Regions from separate parts of the Shewanella sp. MTB7 genome, predicted to be linked through region 1. Evidence: predicted binding sites of a transcription regulator. Region 1 holds the regulator's gene; each other region holds the start of a gene.

Region 1 (3,180 bases):
CAGCCAAAGACACTAGCCGAATCTGCATTAAACACTCAGGAGATTAAATGAGCTCTTTGACGTTAAAGGCTGTAAACCTAGCGAAAAGCTATAAGAACCGTGCCGTAGTACAAGATGTCAGCTTAACCGTCAAAACCGGCCAAATTGTTGGTCTACTTGGACCTAATGGTGCAGGGAAGACCACCACTTTTTACATGGTCGTAGGGCTAGTTCAAAGTGATAAAGGGCGGATCTTTATTAATGATGATGATCTCACCCTAGATCCTATGCATCTGCGTGCTCGTAAAGGCATAGGCTACTTGCCCCAAGAAGCAAGCATCTTTAGAAAGTTATCGGTCAGAGATAATATTATGGCCGTACTGGAAACTCGAGATGAACTTGATAAAAATGCACGAGAAGAGCAACTAGAACATCTACTGGAAGAGTTTCATATTACTCATATTCGAGATAGTCAAGGAATGTCGCTTTCCGGCGGCGAACGTCGACGTGTAGAGATAGCAAGAGCATTAGCCGCGAACCCAAAGTTTATTTTACTCGATGAACCTTTTGCTGGCGTCGATCCTATCTCGGTCATCGACATTAAAAAAATCATTTTACAGCTCAAGAGTCGCGGTCTTGGAGTGCTTATTACTGATCACAACGTGAGGGAAACATTAGACGTTTGTGAGCATGCTTATATCGTGAGTCATGGAAATTTAATTGCCGAAGGAACACCCGCAGAAATCTTAGACAATCAGCAAGTACGAGCGGTGTACTTAGGAGAACAATTCAAGCTATAGTTAATCTAGGGAATGATTTCCCCCCTAGAAAATGGATATGATACATCGATATTACTCATTCTAATGAAGTGTATTTAGGAAGCGAAGACTTCCAAAATAACTCCAGCAGGCTTTCTCATTTTAATAAGTACAAAGAAGGGAATAGCAGTACATGAAAGCGTCACTCCAGCTCAAAATGGGTCAACACTTAACCATGACTCCACAGCTTCAGCAGGCCATACGTCTGTTGCAGCTATCGTCACTGGAACTGCAACAGGAGATCCAACAAGCACTAGACTCCAACCCTCTACTTGAGTTGGATGAAGAGCAGGTCGACGCAACAGCTGACAATAGCGATGCCAAGATAAATGATGAAACAGATTTCAGTGCTTCCGCTGAAACTGTCGTCGAAAAAGACAGTTCGACATTGGAAACTTCCGAGGCCTTAGCACAAGATTCTATGCCTGAAGATCTGCCTATGGATACCACTTGGGATGAAGTCTATACGGCAAGCCCTAATTCAGCTTCGGGTGCAATGCGAGACGACGATCTCCCCTTTCAAGGTGAAACCAGTGAAGGTTTATTTGAGCATCTTGAGTGGCAAAAGAATTTAACCCCATTTTCAGATAACGATCTCGCCATTGCTACCGCCATTATTGATGCGGTCGATGAACGTGGTTACCTGACACAAAATACTGACGATATTTTAGAGGCTATGGGCGATCCCGAAATTGAACTCGATGAAGTGGAAGCTGTACTTAAACGTATTCAACATTTTGACCCTATTGGAGTCGCAGCACGCGATCTCAGCGAATGTCTTTTCATCCAGCTCGCTCAATACGCTAGCACAACGCCTCATATTGATAACGCCAGACTGTTAATCAAAGAACACCTGGATCTTATCGCCGGCCGAGACTTCCGTCTCTTAATGCGTAAAACCAAACTAAAAGAGGATGAGTTAAGGCAAGCAATAGAGTTGATTCAAACCTTGAATCCCCGTCCAGGACTCGCCATAACACCAAACCGTGATGAATATGTGATCCCTGATGTCACAGTGACCAAGAAAAAAGGTCGTTGGATAGTTGAACTAAATCCAGATTACTTACCCAAAATAAATGTAAACCAACATTATGCATCCATGGCCCGCAGCACTAAAAGTCAGGCAGACAGTCAGTTTATTCGTGGACACTTGCAGGAAGCTAAGTGGTTTATCAAGAGTTTAGAAAGTCGTAGCGATACTTTACTTAAAGTTTCGAACTGCATTGTTAAGTTTCAACAAGGCTTCTTTGAATACGGTGAAGAAGCGATGAAGCCTATGGTGTTAAATGACATCGCTGAAGAGGTCGAGATGCATGAATCGACCATTTCACGTGTCACAACCCAAAAATATATGCACACCCCAAGAGGTATTTTTGAACTGAAATACTTCTTCTCAAGTCATGTGGGTACCGACGACGGTGGCGAATGTTCATCAACCGCAATTCGCGCCTTTATTAAGAAGCTAGTTGCTGCAGAAAACCAACAGAAACCATTAAGTGACAGTAAGATGGCACTACTGTTAGCTGAACAAGGCATTAAAGTAGCGAGAAGAACCATAGCCAAGTACCGTGAGGCTTTGCTCATACCACCATCAAATCAAAGAAAGAGCTTATAGAATATTTTTGAAAATTAAGATATTAATATGTTGAGGTTAAACATTGTGACGTTAGTCAGATACCTAAATATGCAATGTAAACCTCTAATCGACGAGCGTGCTTTCAAACACAATCGAGTCCGGAGGAGTATTTCTATGCAAATTAACGTAACAGGTCATCATATCGAAATCACAACATCTCTTCGTCAGTATGTTGAAGAAAAATTTTCAAAGCTTGAACGACATTTCGATCAGATCAATAATGTGCACGTTATTTTAAATGTTCAGAAAATGCAGCAAATAGCAGAAGCTAAACTTCATCTTGTTGGTGGAGAGGTTTTTGCTATGTCAGAACATGCTGACATGTATGCCGCAATCGACTCCCTGATAAATAAGCTCGACCGTCAGGTTATTAAACATAAAGAGAAGCAAATAAAACACTAACGATGGAATTAAGCACTATCCTGCAGCCGGAATGTACAACTTGCGCCACTCCGGGCAGTAAGAAAAAGGTACTGGAACTTATAAGCGATCTTGCCGCTGTCCAGTACCCTAACCTTTCCTCTCAAGAGATTTTTGAAAGTCTTTTAGCCAGAGAGAAAATGGGCAGCACAGGTATAGGTAACGGCATAGCCATTCCACATGGAAGGTTAGCCAATATTAGTCAACCCGTTGCGGTACTCATAAAGTGCGAGGAGCCAATTGCTTTCGACTCTATTGATAAACAGCCGGTAGATATATTATTTGCACTATTAGTTCCAGCTGATCAATGTGAGCAGCATTTAAGTA
Region 2 (3,180 bases), 1.1 Mb from region 1:
TCCGCCTGAACTGCATATAGAAGAATCTATGCCTGAATTGGATCACCCAGGAATTTGGCATCGCATTAAATTGATGTGGCAGAATTTAAAAAGATCCTAGGCTCTAGGTCCTAGGATCTACTATTTAAAGATGATCCCAAGAGATATTCGATACAATACGACACTCATCACAGCGAAAATGAAACATATCTAGTAAAGGTTCATCTAAGAGCCACTCTTTGTTACCACAACGTGGACAAGGTCGTTGTTTCTCAGAGATTAAGCTGTCTCCACCTACGCGATAAAGGTAGTAGTAAGTTGAGATGTTAGTCTGAAATTCAATTCTTCCTCTGATATCCCAACCACGGCGGAAAAGATCACTGTTAGTTGAGGTAAGTTCTTCTAAAGCAGCAAATTCTGCTTTAGTACCCGCAGCCATCTGTAGCTCATCACAGGCTTGCCACTCGGTCTGCCAACGGATAACACGTTTATGGTCGCCGTTAAAGGTTGCAGGTAACTGATAGAGTGGGATGGGTTGCAGTGTGTCACCATTTCGCACTGGTGAACACATATGTACATAACTGGTGTAGATGAGCTGCCAACTCGGCTTTTCAAAACTGCTACTTTCTGAATTGATATCTTGACCTATATATTTATCTCTTGGGGCTAGCAACTTGGCATGTGTTAGTTCATTCAATGCTGCGTTCACCCAAGGACTGTTAAAACGTTTGGCCAGACTACTTTTTTCTGGCATTAACAGCCTAACTCTAAAGTCACCATCATTGAAAGCAATGGCAAACTCTCTTCCTAATACCTGCCCGTTGGCTCGATAAGCTTCCAGAAGCCCATTTATCGCTTTTTCAGCAGAGGTCATAGTAGTGTCGTCAAAACACTCAAATCGTAGTTCTACAACGTGCATTATTTTTGAACCTTATGGTCTATTTCTAACTGAGATATTCTAATGTTAAGCTGTTGATAAATATCTTTTAGTTGTTTAATTTCTTGCTTAAGTTTATCAAGTTCAGATATCTCTTGTGTATTTTCTGGTTGAAGTAAATGAGTGTCGGGAGTTTGTATTTGCGCGATTGACTCCAGAGACATTGATTTAAACTGTTGCAAACCTTGGATAAGTATGGGCAATGGAACACTGTTCCCCAGTTTTGTTTTTATTAAGACCAGGCTAGGCTGCTTTCCTGTACTTGCTACTGATTTTGCAGCTGCTAACACATGTTCTAAAGGACTCATCATTGGTTATTTTTCTCAATAGCTAGCTTAAAAGACTAATAAAAATATTTGCTAAAAAACAAAGTCAATAAAAACAAGTAGATATATTCTGGCCTGTTACTTGCTTTAAAGCATCTTATCTATAATAAAGAAACAGGAAGTCATAGTGAAAACAAATTTAATTGGTTTAGTGTTCGTAGGGGTCGCAAGTTTAGGCTTAAGCGGTTGTGTTATCAACCTTGGTGAGAGCGATTCAGGCTGGAACAGTTGGGAGCAAACTCAGTCGGCTAACCGTGATAATCTAACGAAATTAAACCTAGGTATGAGCCAAGATCAAGTTAAAGTATTGATGGGAGATGCGGATTTTTATGAGGCTTATATTCAGAACGAGAAAGAGGTGCATGTGCTTTTTTATCGAACCCAGCGAACTAAGGAAGATGGTAAGACTACAAAAGATGAATGCACTCCTGTAGTCATCAGTAATAATGCCGTTGTTGGTTGGGGTGAGAAGGCCTACATCAGTATTTGAGTTACCTTCTGATTAAGGCGTCTAAATGGTCAATAAGTTCAGACCATTGGGCGTCCTCGTCTATCGCCTCTCGCAAAAAACTTTTTTGTGACTCACTCCAAAAAACCGCCTGACTAATTAACACATTTTTTGGGATCTGATTGTCCGCTATAAACTTGTCGATATTTTCTTCACTGCTGTCTATGCCTAGTTGATCAAATAAATGACTAAGATCTTGTGGTGTCGTATCCATTGACTGCTCCTTATGGCGGTATCACAAAGCTAAATAGCTAATACTTATTATGGATCAAACTTGAACAAAAGAGATTTTTTTAACAGTGCTTCTGATTAATATTTACACTGTCAATTTGACTTGATACATTGGTAGGTAATTGATTTAGATCAAAGGTTACCAATTAATGAATAATGAAGATAACGCATTACTAGAAGCTTATCGAGCAGTATATCTCACAGCCGAAGATTTACGGGTTGCGGCATCAATACTCTATAACGCCTATCATGATGATCCCTTCTTTATAGATTCATTGTATGCTGGTGATTTGGCTATGTACGAGCAGAAGTTGAGAGGGGCAATACGCGAGGAGCTCAATGAATTATGGCAACAAGAGCAAGCATTAATTGGCTTATTCGATTTCGATAGAATGGTAGGCGTTGCTTGTATTGTGACTCAGCAAGTTCCGTTAGGTGAGTCGAGGTATTGGCATTGGCGTTTAAAGATGCTGATCAGTACAGGTTGGCAATCAACACAGGCTTTGATCAAGAAAGAGTCTTCACTATTAGAACATCTGCCGAGCCCTCGATGTGGTATTTTGCAATTTATTGCTGTTTCCCCTACAGAGCAAGGTAAGGGGCTTGGAAGTCAGTTGGTTCAAGCAACATTAAGTTGGTGTGATGAACAACCTGAGTTAGAAGGGATTGGTGTTTTTGCTAGTGAACCGAATCATGCACAGCTTTTTAGTCAACATGGGTTTATCCTTTTAGAGCCGTTGACCATAGGTAACGTTGAGGGAGAATTGTTATTTTATCGTGGTCATGATAATGACTGAGTCGTCTAAATCTGCAGGGGGAAAAGTATATTTAACCTTTAAAGCTTTTTATCCCTTTTACCTATCCCAACATCAAAACTCTACCTGTAGACGTCTTCATTATATTGGGAGCTTATCTGTACTGGTTATTTTGATTGAAACGCTTATTACCCAGCATTGGATCCAGCTCTTGTTATTGCCTTTAGTTGGCTATGGCTTTGCTTGGATCGGTCATTTTAAATTTGAGAAGAATAGACCTGTCACTTTTCAGTACCCACTCTATAGTTTGTTGGGCGATTGTATTATGTTTGCTCAGCGGATCGTTAAGTTTTTTCGTCGTTAAACTTAGTGACTTTTATCTATTGTTATTTTCTAATGTCATCAGTTTTATCCTTTGAAGATACATAGGAGTGTTTGACCGTC
Region 3 (3,180 bases), 1.7 Mb from region 1:
AGTCTAACTTGACCTTTTAGCCCGATATCCCCGTCTCGGAACGGCCACTGTATCCCTTTAGCTGCTAAAATTTTAGCGTAGGTCATCCCTGAAATATCCAGATTTCTTGGCTGACCATTGGCCATCTTGCCCTTAGAAAGGTATTTCATCTCCTCAAATGCCTCTTGGGGCGATTCAGGAAAATGAACCCTCTGGCCATTATCAAAACGCTTAGCCATCTGATTAAAGATCCAAAAATCTGGCTTTGAGTTTTTATAGGGTGGCAAGACATTACTAATAAGGTTAACCCTACGCTCAGTGTTGGTGTGAGTGCCCTCCTTTTCGGCCCACACCGAAGCTGGCAAATACACGTGAGCATATTGATTGGTTTCAACATCTTGATAAACATCTTGAATAACCAAGAAGTCTAACTTCTCCAACGCTTTGCGAATTCGTGCCGTGTTGGGCATCGAAGTCATGGGGTTGGTAGCGACAATCCACAGGCCTTTTATCTCGCCGGTTTCTATCGCTGGGAAGATATCCGTCTCGGCAAGACCACGTTTTTTAGGGAAAAAATCTGCATCGATTCCCCAAAAGTCAGCGATCTCATTGCGATCGGCTTCATTCTCTAGATAGCGGTAACCTGGCAGCCCCGAACACGATGACCACTCCCGCGTCCCCATGGCATTACACTGACCCGTTATTGACAAGCTCGTTCCACCGGGCTTACCAATATTACCGGTCACCATATTGAGGTTGTTGATATTGGCAACGCCATCAGAACCATGGGTTGACTGATTAATTCCCATGGTCCAAATACTCATGGCTGTAGGAGCTTTTGCATAAATGCGTGCCACGTTACGTATGGTATCTTCATCAATTCCGCAGACATGCTGTGCAGACTTAGGGTTATAGTCCTGAACGAGTGCCTTTACCTCATTAAAGCCTTGGGTATGGGCATCAATGTAGGCTTGATCTTGTAAGCCTTCATTGATGATGACGTACATCATGGCGTTAATTAACACGCAATCCGTGCCCGGCGTAATAGGCAGATGAATATCGGCAAATTGCGCTAACATGGTCACGCGAGGATCGACCACGATTAAGGGGAAATGACGTTTTTCAAGGGCTTCTTTAAGTCGCCAATAGATAATGGGGTGTTGTTCAGGAAGGTTTGAACCAAACGCCATTAGACAGTGAGTATGTTCAAAATCATCATAACAGCCCGGTGGCCCGTCAGCCCCAAATGAGCGTTTATAGCCACTTACCGCTGATGCCATACACAAGGTCGTGTTGCCATCATAGTTATTGGTGCCTATCACACCGCGAGCCAGCTTACCTAAGGTATAAAACTCCTCAGTTAACAACTGACCTGACGACACGATAGCAAAAGAGTCACGACCATATTGTTGTTGGATCCGCTTTATCTGAGCCGCCGTGGTATCTAAAGCATGATCCCAAGATGTAGATTTGAAACTATCGAAATGTTTGTCTCGGATCAGTGGTTCAGTTCCTCTGCCCGGACTTTCAAATAGCTCATGCTCGAGTATTCCTTTTATGCACAACTTACCGCGGTTAACATCCGCGCCAGCATGTCCTCTTGTGGTGACGATTTTTTGTTGCTCATCTAAGCCAATCTCTATAGAGCACCCCGTAGAACAGTAATTACAAGTGGTGTATTTCCACTCTTTTACTTGCTTGCTTGGTATAACAATCGGTTTTCTTTTTTTGCGACCAAACAACATATCTACCCAACCTCTAACAATTATCCCTATGTCCGTAGCATTGCAGCAGTCATGCCAAACATTTAGTCGTTAAAAATCAAAATGATAAATAAAATCACAGCAAAAATAATGAGCAATTTAAGTGCTATCGCCTTGTTTTGGTGCAAATTTACAAATAAATATAAAATTTAATTCTTTCACTGTAGTTTCAAACACTAGCCTTGAATTTTTTAACGCGTTAAGATGAATAATTGAAATAATAAGCCTGTGTCTATCATTCGAAATCCGTACAATAGATAGCTATAATTTCAAGGTGTAAAGGTTATTCAGGGTTAACCTTTATTTTAAATAAAATCGGACTTTATTTAAAAATAAAAGGGAGTTGTTTTATGGCGTATATTATTGATCCAGTATCAAGTTCCAAAATTTATCTCTATGCTCACCACAGCTTTGGACGGTTAGCTTATTCCGTTAATACATTAATCAGTCAACCTGATATCTCAAAAATCCATGCAATCATAGAGTGGAATAATGGCATTTGGTCCATTAGGGATATCAGCACTAACGGCTGTTGGCTGAATAAGATAAAAATCTTTAGCAATAAACGATATCCTCTCAAAGCAGGGGATAAAATCAACTTTGCCTCTCTGGATAATCAAGAGTATCGCTTAGAGAGTGTTGACGCTCCAGCCGATCTTCTTATTCCTTGCACAAGCCAAGACAGCAAGCATCTTGAGCAAGCCATCACACTTGGAGAGTATAATCTTCTCCCTCAAGAAAACCCTGAACTGGCGCTATTTCGCGACAGAAAAATGGAGACATGGAAAGTGTCATCGATTGACTGTGAAACCGATGACAGCTGCACACTGGCAGAAGATGAAATAATCGAATTTCAACAGCAGAAGTGGCAACTACACCTTAGCCATCTGGAGCCATTAACCCAAGCGCTGCAAGCCTCACAATTAACCCTTGAAGATATCACTTTCGATTTTTATCTGAGTTTAGATGAAGAGGTATCACAACTAAAAGTGCATACCCCTGAATCAATCTTAGATCTCCATGTACGAAGTCATCACTATTTAACCCTGAATTTAGCCAGATACCGTTCATTAAGTGCTGAACAGGGGTTAGATGAGTCAGAACAGGGCTGGGTGTATGCTGAGCAACTCGTGAAAGATCTGGGAATAGAGATCCATCATCTTAATATTCAAATCCATAGAGCCAGAAAACAGTTCAGTGACAGCATTAATGTTAATGACGCCGAATATATAATTCAAAGACAGGCAGGAAAAATTCGCTTTGGCAGCACCCATTTTAATATTTATAAGGGCCATAAACTTGAGTGTGGCTTGCATCAAACGAATAAGCTTTCATCAGTAGATACTCAAGTGCAATATGAAACGAAACTCCAATAATCCATTGAACTATTAAGGAGTATTAATCTCTTGAAGCACAACGTTCCCTCACTCCCGCCTAA
Region 4 (3,180 bases), 3.1 Mb from region 1:
TTTAGGTTTACTTAATTATCTTCAGCAGCACCATACACAAGTGCCTATGTTATTGATGACTGCTTATGCCACGATTGATAATGCAGTTAATGCTATTAAGCTAGGTGCAGTTGATTATTTAGCAAAACCATTCTCACCTGAAGTTCTATTAAATCAAGTGTCTCGATACTTAAAACCTAAATCATGTCAAGGGCAACCTATTGTTGCCGATGAAAAGAGTTTAGCTTTGTTGTCGTTAGCTCAAAAAGTAGCGGCATCTGATGCCTCTGTAATGATAATGGGCCCTAGTGGTTCAGGTAAAGAGGTGCTAGCTCGCTTTATTCATCAAAATAGTAGTCGGGCTGAACAGCCGTTTGTGGCAATTAACTGTGCTGCGATCCCAGAAAATATGCTTGAAGCGACTCTTTTTGGTTATGAAAAAGGGGCTTTTACGGGGGCTTATCAGGCTTGCCCTGGGAAATTTGAACAAGCTCAAGGAGGAACCTTACTGCTAGATGAAATTTCTGAGATGGAGTTAGGACTTCAGGCTAAACTGCTACGTGTTTTACAGGAGCGGGAAGTCGAACGTATTGGTGGGCGTAAGAACATAAAACTCGATGTAAGGGTCTTGGCAACCTCAAACCGGGATCTCAAGTCGTTGGCGGCTTCAGGTGAGTTTAGAGAAGATCTCTATTACAGGATCAATGTTTTCCCTTTGACCTGGCCCTCATTAAATCAAAGACCTGCCGATATTTTGCCATTGGCCAGACATCTGTTGTCAAAACATGCCATCACATCTGGCTTAGCTGAAACTCCAGTGTTGGAAGAGAGTGCTGCACGTCGTTTGTTGACTCATCGATGGCCCGGAAATGTCAGAGAGTTAGATAATGTTATCCAAAGAGCATTGATCCTATTTAATGGAAGTTGCATTACTTACAAAGACATTATTCTAGATGTAGATGAAGTGATACTAACACCGGATAAAACGTTTAAAATCAATAGTCAAGAGAGCTCAGTTGAATTGGAAGCTTTAGGTGACGAGTTAAAAGCGCAGGAACATGTCATTATTCTCGAGACGTTGACTCAATGTCAGGGAAGTCGAAAACTGGTTGCTGAGAAGCTTGGAATAAGCGCGAGAACACTCAGATATAAAATGGCTAAAATGAGAGATGCTGGAATACAACTTCCTGCTTAATATACGCTAGCAGGATACGTTAAAGCCAGCCGCTAGCGACTACGGATAACGGAATAGCCTATGGCCGCACAGAACGCTGAGCTTACGGTATAATCAAAAAAAAGTAGTGTCATCTAGAGCAAAATCAAAGAATTGATCTTGCTCTTTTTATTTTTAGTAACATTTATCCAAGCTTTAAGTTCTTAACCGTAAACGCCAGCGTTCCGTTATCCGTCAACGCAGCGTCAATTTTTGCTTTGAATATATTGGCTAATTTATTGCATGGTCATTATCAAGATTCATTTTTGTCAACTATCTGTCAATACCCTAACCGTTAGTCGACTATTTGGGAGAAACCTATGCAAATCGGAGCAAACTCTTTACTACAAGAGATGAAGTCACTTAGTGGTGAAATTCCTACAGGTAGTATCAGCACCCAAATTTCACAGCAGGTAAGGAGTACTTCAGGAAGTGATTTTGCTGCGTTGCTATCTCAAGCAGTAGGTCATGTTGGCGAGTTGCAGGCAAATTCAGGTGAGCTTTCCACTAGACTAGATATGGGAGACACTCGGGTTTCACTGTCTGACACCGTTATCGCGCGCGAGAAAGCCAGTGTTGCTTTCGAAGCCACTGTTCAAGTTAGAAATAAACTAGTAGAAGCGTATAAAGAGATCATGAGTATGCCTGTGTAATACATTGCAACATTTAGTTTTATTACATTTCGTTGGTATTTAAATTACGTAGTAAATAATAGACAAGCAGGGATCTATTTTGAGCACAGATATGGTTGTAGGTACAAACTCTACGCTAACAAGCAATGACGTTGCCGGTGGGGTACAAGAAGAGAATAAGTCTGGTGGACTTGGGTCTTTTGGCGGAGCAGATATGTTGCGCCAGCTGACTATGATTCTTGCGCTTGCTATCTGTCTTGCCGTTGCTGTGTTTGTGATGTTATTGGCACAAGAATCTGAATTTAGGCCATTGGGGAAAATGGCAACTGAAGATATGATTCAGGTGCTCGATGTGCTGGATAAGAATAAAGTTGCTTATAAGATTGAAGGAGATGTAGTCAAAGTTCCGGAAGAGATGTTTCAAGATGTCAAATTGATGCTTAGCAGAGAGGGTGTTGATAACTCTCCCAGTGCGAATGATTACCTGAGCCAGGACAGTGGATTTGGTGTTAGTCAACGCATGGAGCAAGCAAGGCTAAAACACAGTCAAGAACAGAATTTAGCGAGAGTCATTGAGGAGCTTAGAAGTGTCACTCGTGCAAAAGTGATATTGGCCATACCTAAAGAAAATGTGTTTGCAAGAAACCGTGCAAAACCAAGTGCAACCGTGGTGGTCACTTCTCGTCGTAGTGGTTTAGGTCAAGAGGAAGTCGATTCAATCGTCGATATCGTTGCTTCTGCGGTTCAAGGGTTAGAGCCAACACGAGTAACCGTTACCGATTCCAATGGCCGTCTGCTCAACTCTGGTAGTCAGGATGGTGTGTCTGCACGAGCCAGGCGTGAACTAGAGCTTGTTCAACAAAAAGAATCTGAGTACAGGTACAAGATTGAATCCATTTTAATGCCAATACTTGGTCCAGAAAACTTTACTTCACAAGTCGATGTAAATATGGACTTTACTGCCGTTGAACAAACGGCAAAACGGTACAATCCAGATTTACCTGCACTGCGTAGTGAGATGACTGTTGAGAATAGTTCTAATGCCGGAACTAGCGGCGGTATTCCCGGGGCGTTGAGTAATCAACCACCAATGGAAGCGAATATTCCTCAAGATGCATTGGCAGATCAGGCCAATCAAGCTGACAAAAATTCAGGTTCTATTCATAAAGAAGCGACTAGAAATTTTGAGTTAGACACTATTATAAGTCATACCAGACAACAAATTGGAGTGGTAAGGCGAGTAAGTGTATCAGTTGCTATAGATTTTAAATCAGGTCCAGCTGCTGAAGATGGTCAAGTGAGCCGCGTACCCCGTACCGATCAGGAGATGAGTAATATTCGACGTTTACTTGAAGG

The links. Region 1 encodes sigma-54, which starts transcription at its own class of promoters, with help from an activator protein. Its sites were predicted from a motif close to GTTGGCACGNNNNTNGNNT; they were not measured.
Region 2: the regulator sigma-54 is predicted to act here: its motif matches at 1,312-1,330, upstream of HWQ47_RS18825 (DUF3192 domain-containing protein).
Region 3: the regulator sigma-54 is predicted to act here: its motif matches at 1,765-1,783, upstream of HWQ47_RS16130 (molybdopterin oxidoreductase family protein).
Region 4: the regulator sigma-54 is predicted to act here: its motif matches at 1,419-1,437, upstream of fliE (flagellar hook-basal body complex protein FliE).

What each region holds. Positions count from the first base shown of each region.
Region 1 is NZ_CP085636.1:5,487,951-5,491,130, forward strand. It holds gene lptA (lipopolysaccharide transport periplasmic protein LptA) at 1-51, shown strand, start outside; gene lptB (LPS export ABC transporter ATP-binding protein) at 48-779, shown strand; gene HWQ47_RS23960 (RNA polymerase factor sigma-54) at 931-2,412, shown strand; gene hpf (ribosome hibernation promoting factor) at 2,548-2,835, shown strand; gene ptsN (PTS IIA-like nitrogen regulatory protein PtsN) at 2,838-3,180, shown strand, end outside.
Region 2 is NZ_CP085636.1:4,344,607-4,347,786, reverse strand. It holds gene syd (SecY-interacting protein) at 1-100, shown strand, start outside; gene HWQ47_RS18835 (Zn-ribbon-containing protein) at 125-898, opposite strand; gene HWQ47_RS18830 (hypothetical protein) at 898-1,227, opposite strand; gene HWQ47_RS18825 (DUF3192 domain-containing protein) at 1,370-1,732, shown strand; gene HWQ47_RS18820 (DUF2789 domain-containing protein) at 1,734-1,964, opposite strand; gene HWQ47_RS18815 (GNAT family N-acetyltransferase) at 2,131-2,778, shown strand; gene HWQ47_RS18810 (Mpo1-like protein) at 2,765-3,100, shown strand.
Region 3 is NZ_CP085636.1:3,740,445-3,743,624, forward strand. It holds gene HWQ47_RS16130 (molybdopterin oxidoreductase family protein) at 1-1,724, opposite strand, end outside; gene HWQ47_RS16135 (FHA domain-containing protein) at 2,093-3,118, shown strand; gene HWQ47_RS16140 (serine/threonine-protein kinase) at 3,149-3,180, shown strand, end outside.
Region 4 is NZ_CP085636.1:2,185,539-2,188,718, forward strand. It holds gene HWQ47_RS09265 (sigma-54-dependent transcriptional regulator) at 1-1,174, shown strand, start outside; gene fliE (flagellar hook-basal body complex protein FliE) at 1,513-1,845, shown strand; gene fliF (flagellar basal-body MS-ring/collar protein FliF) at 1,937-3,180, shown strand, end outside.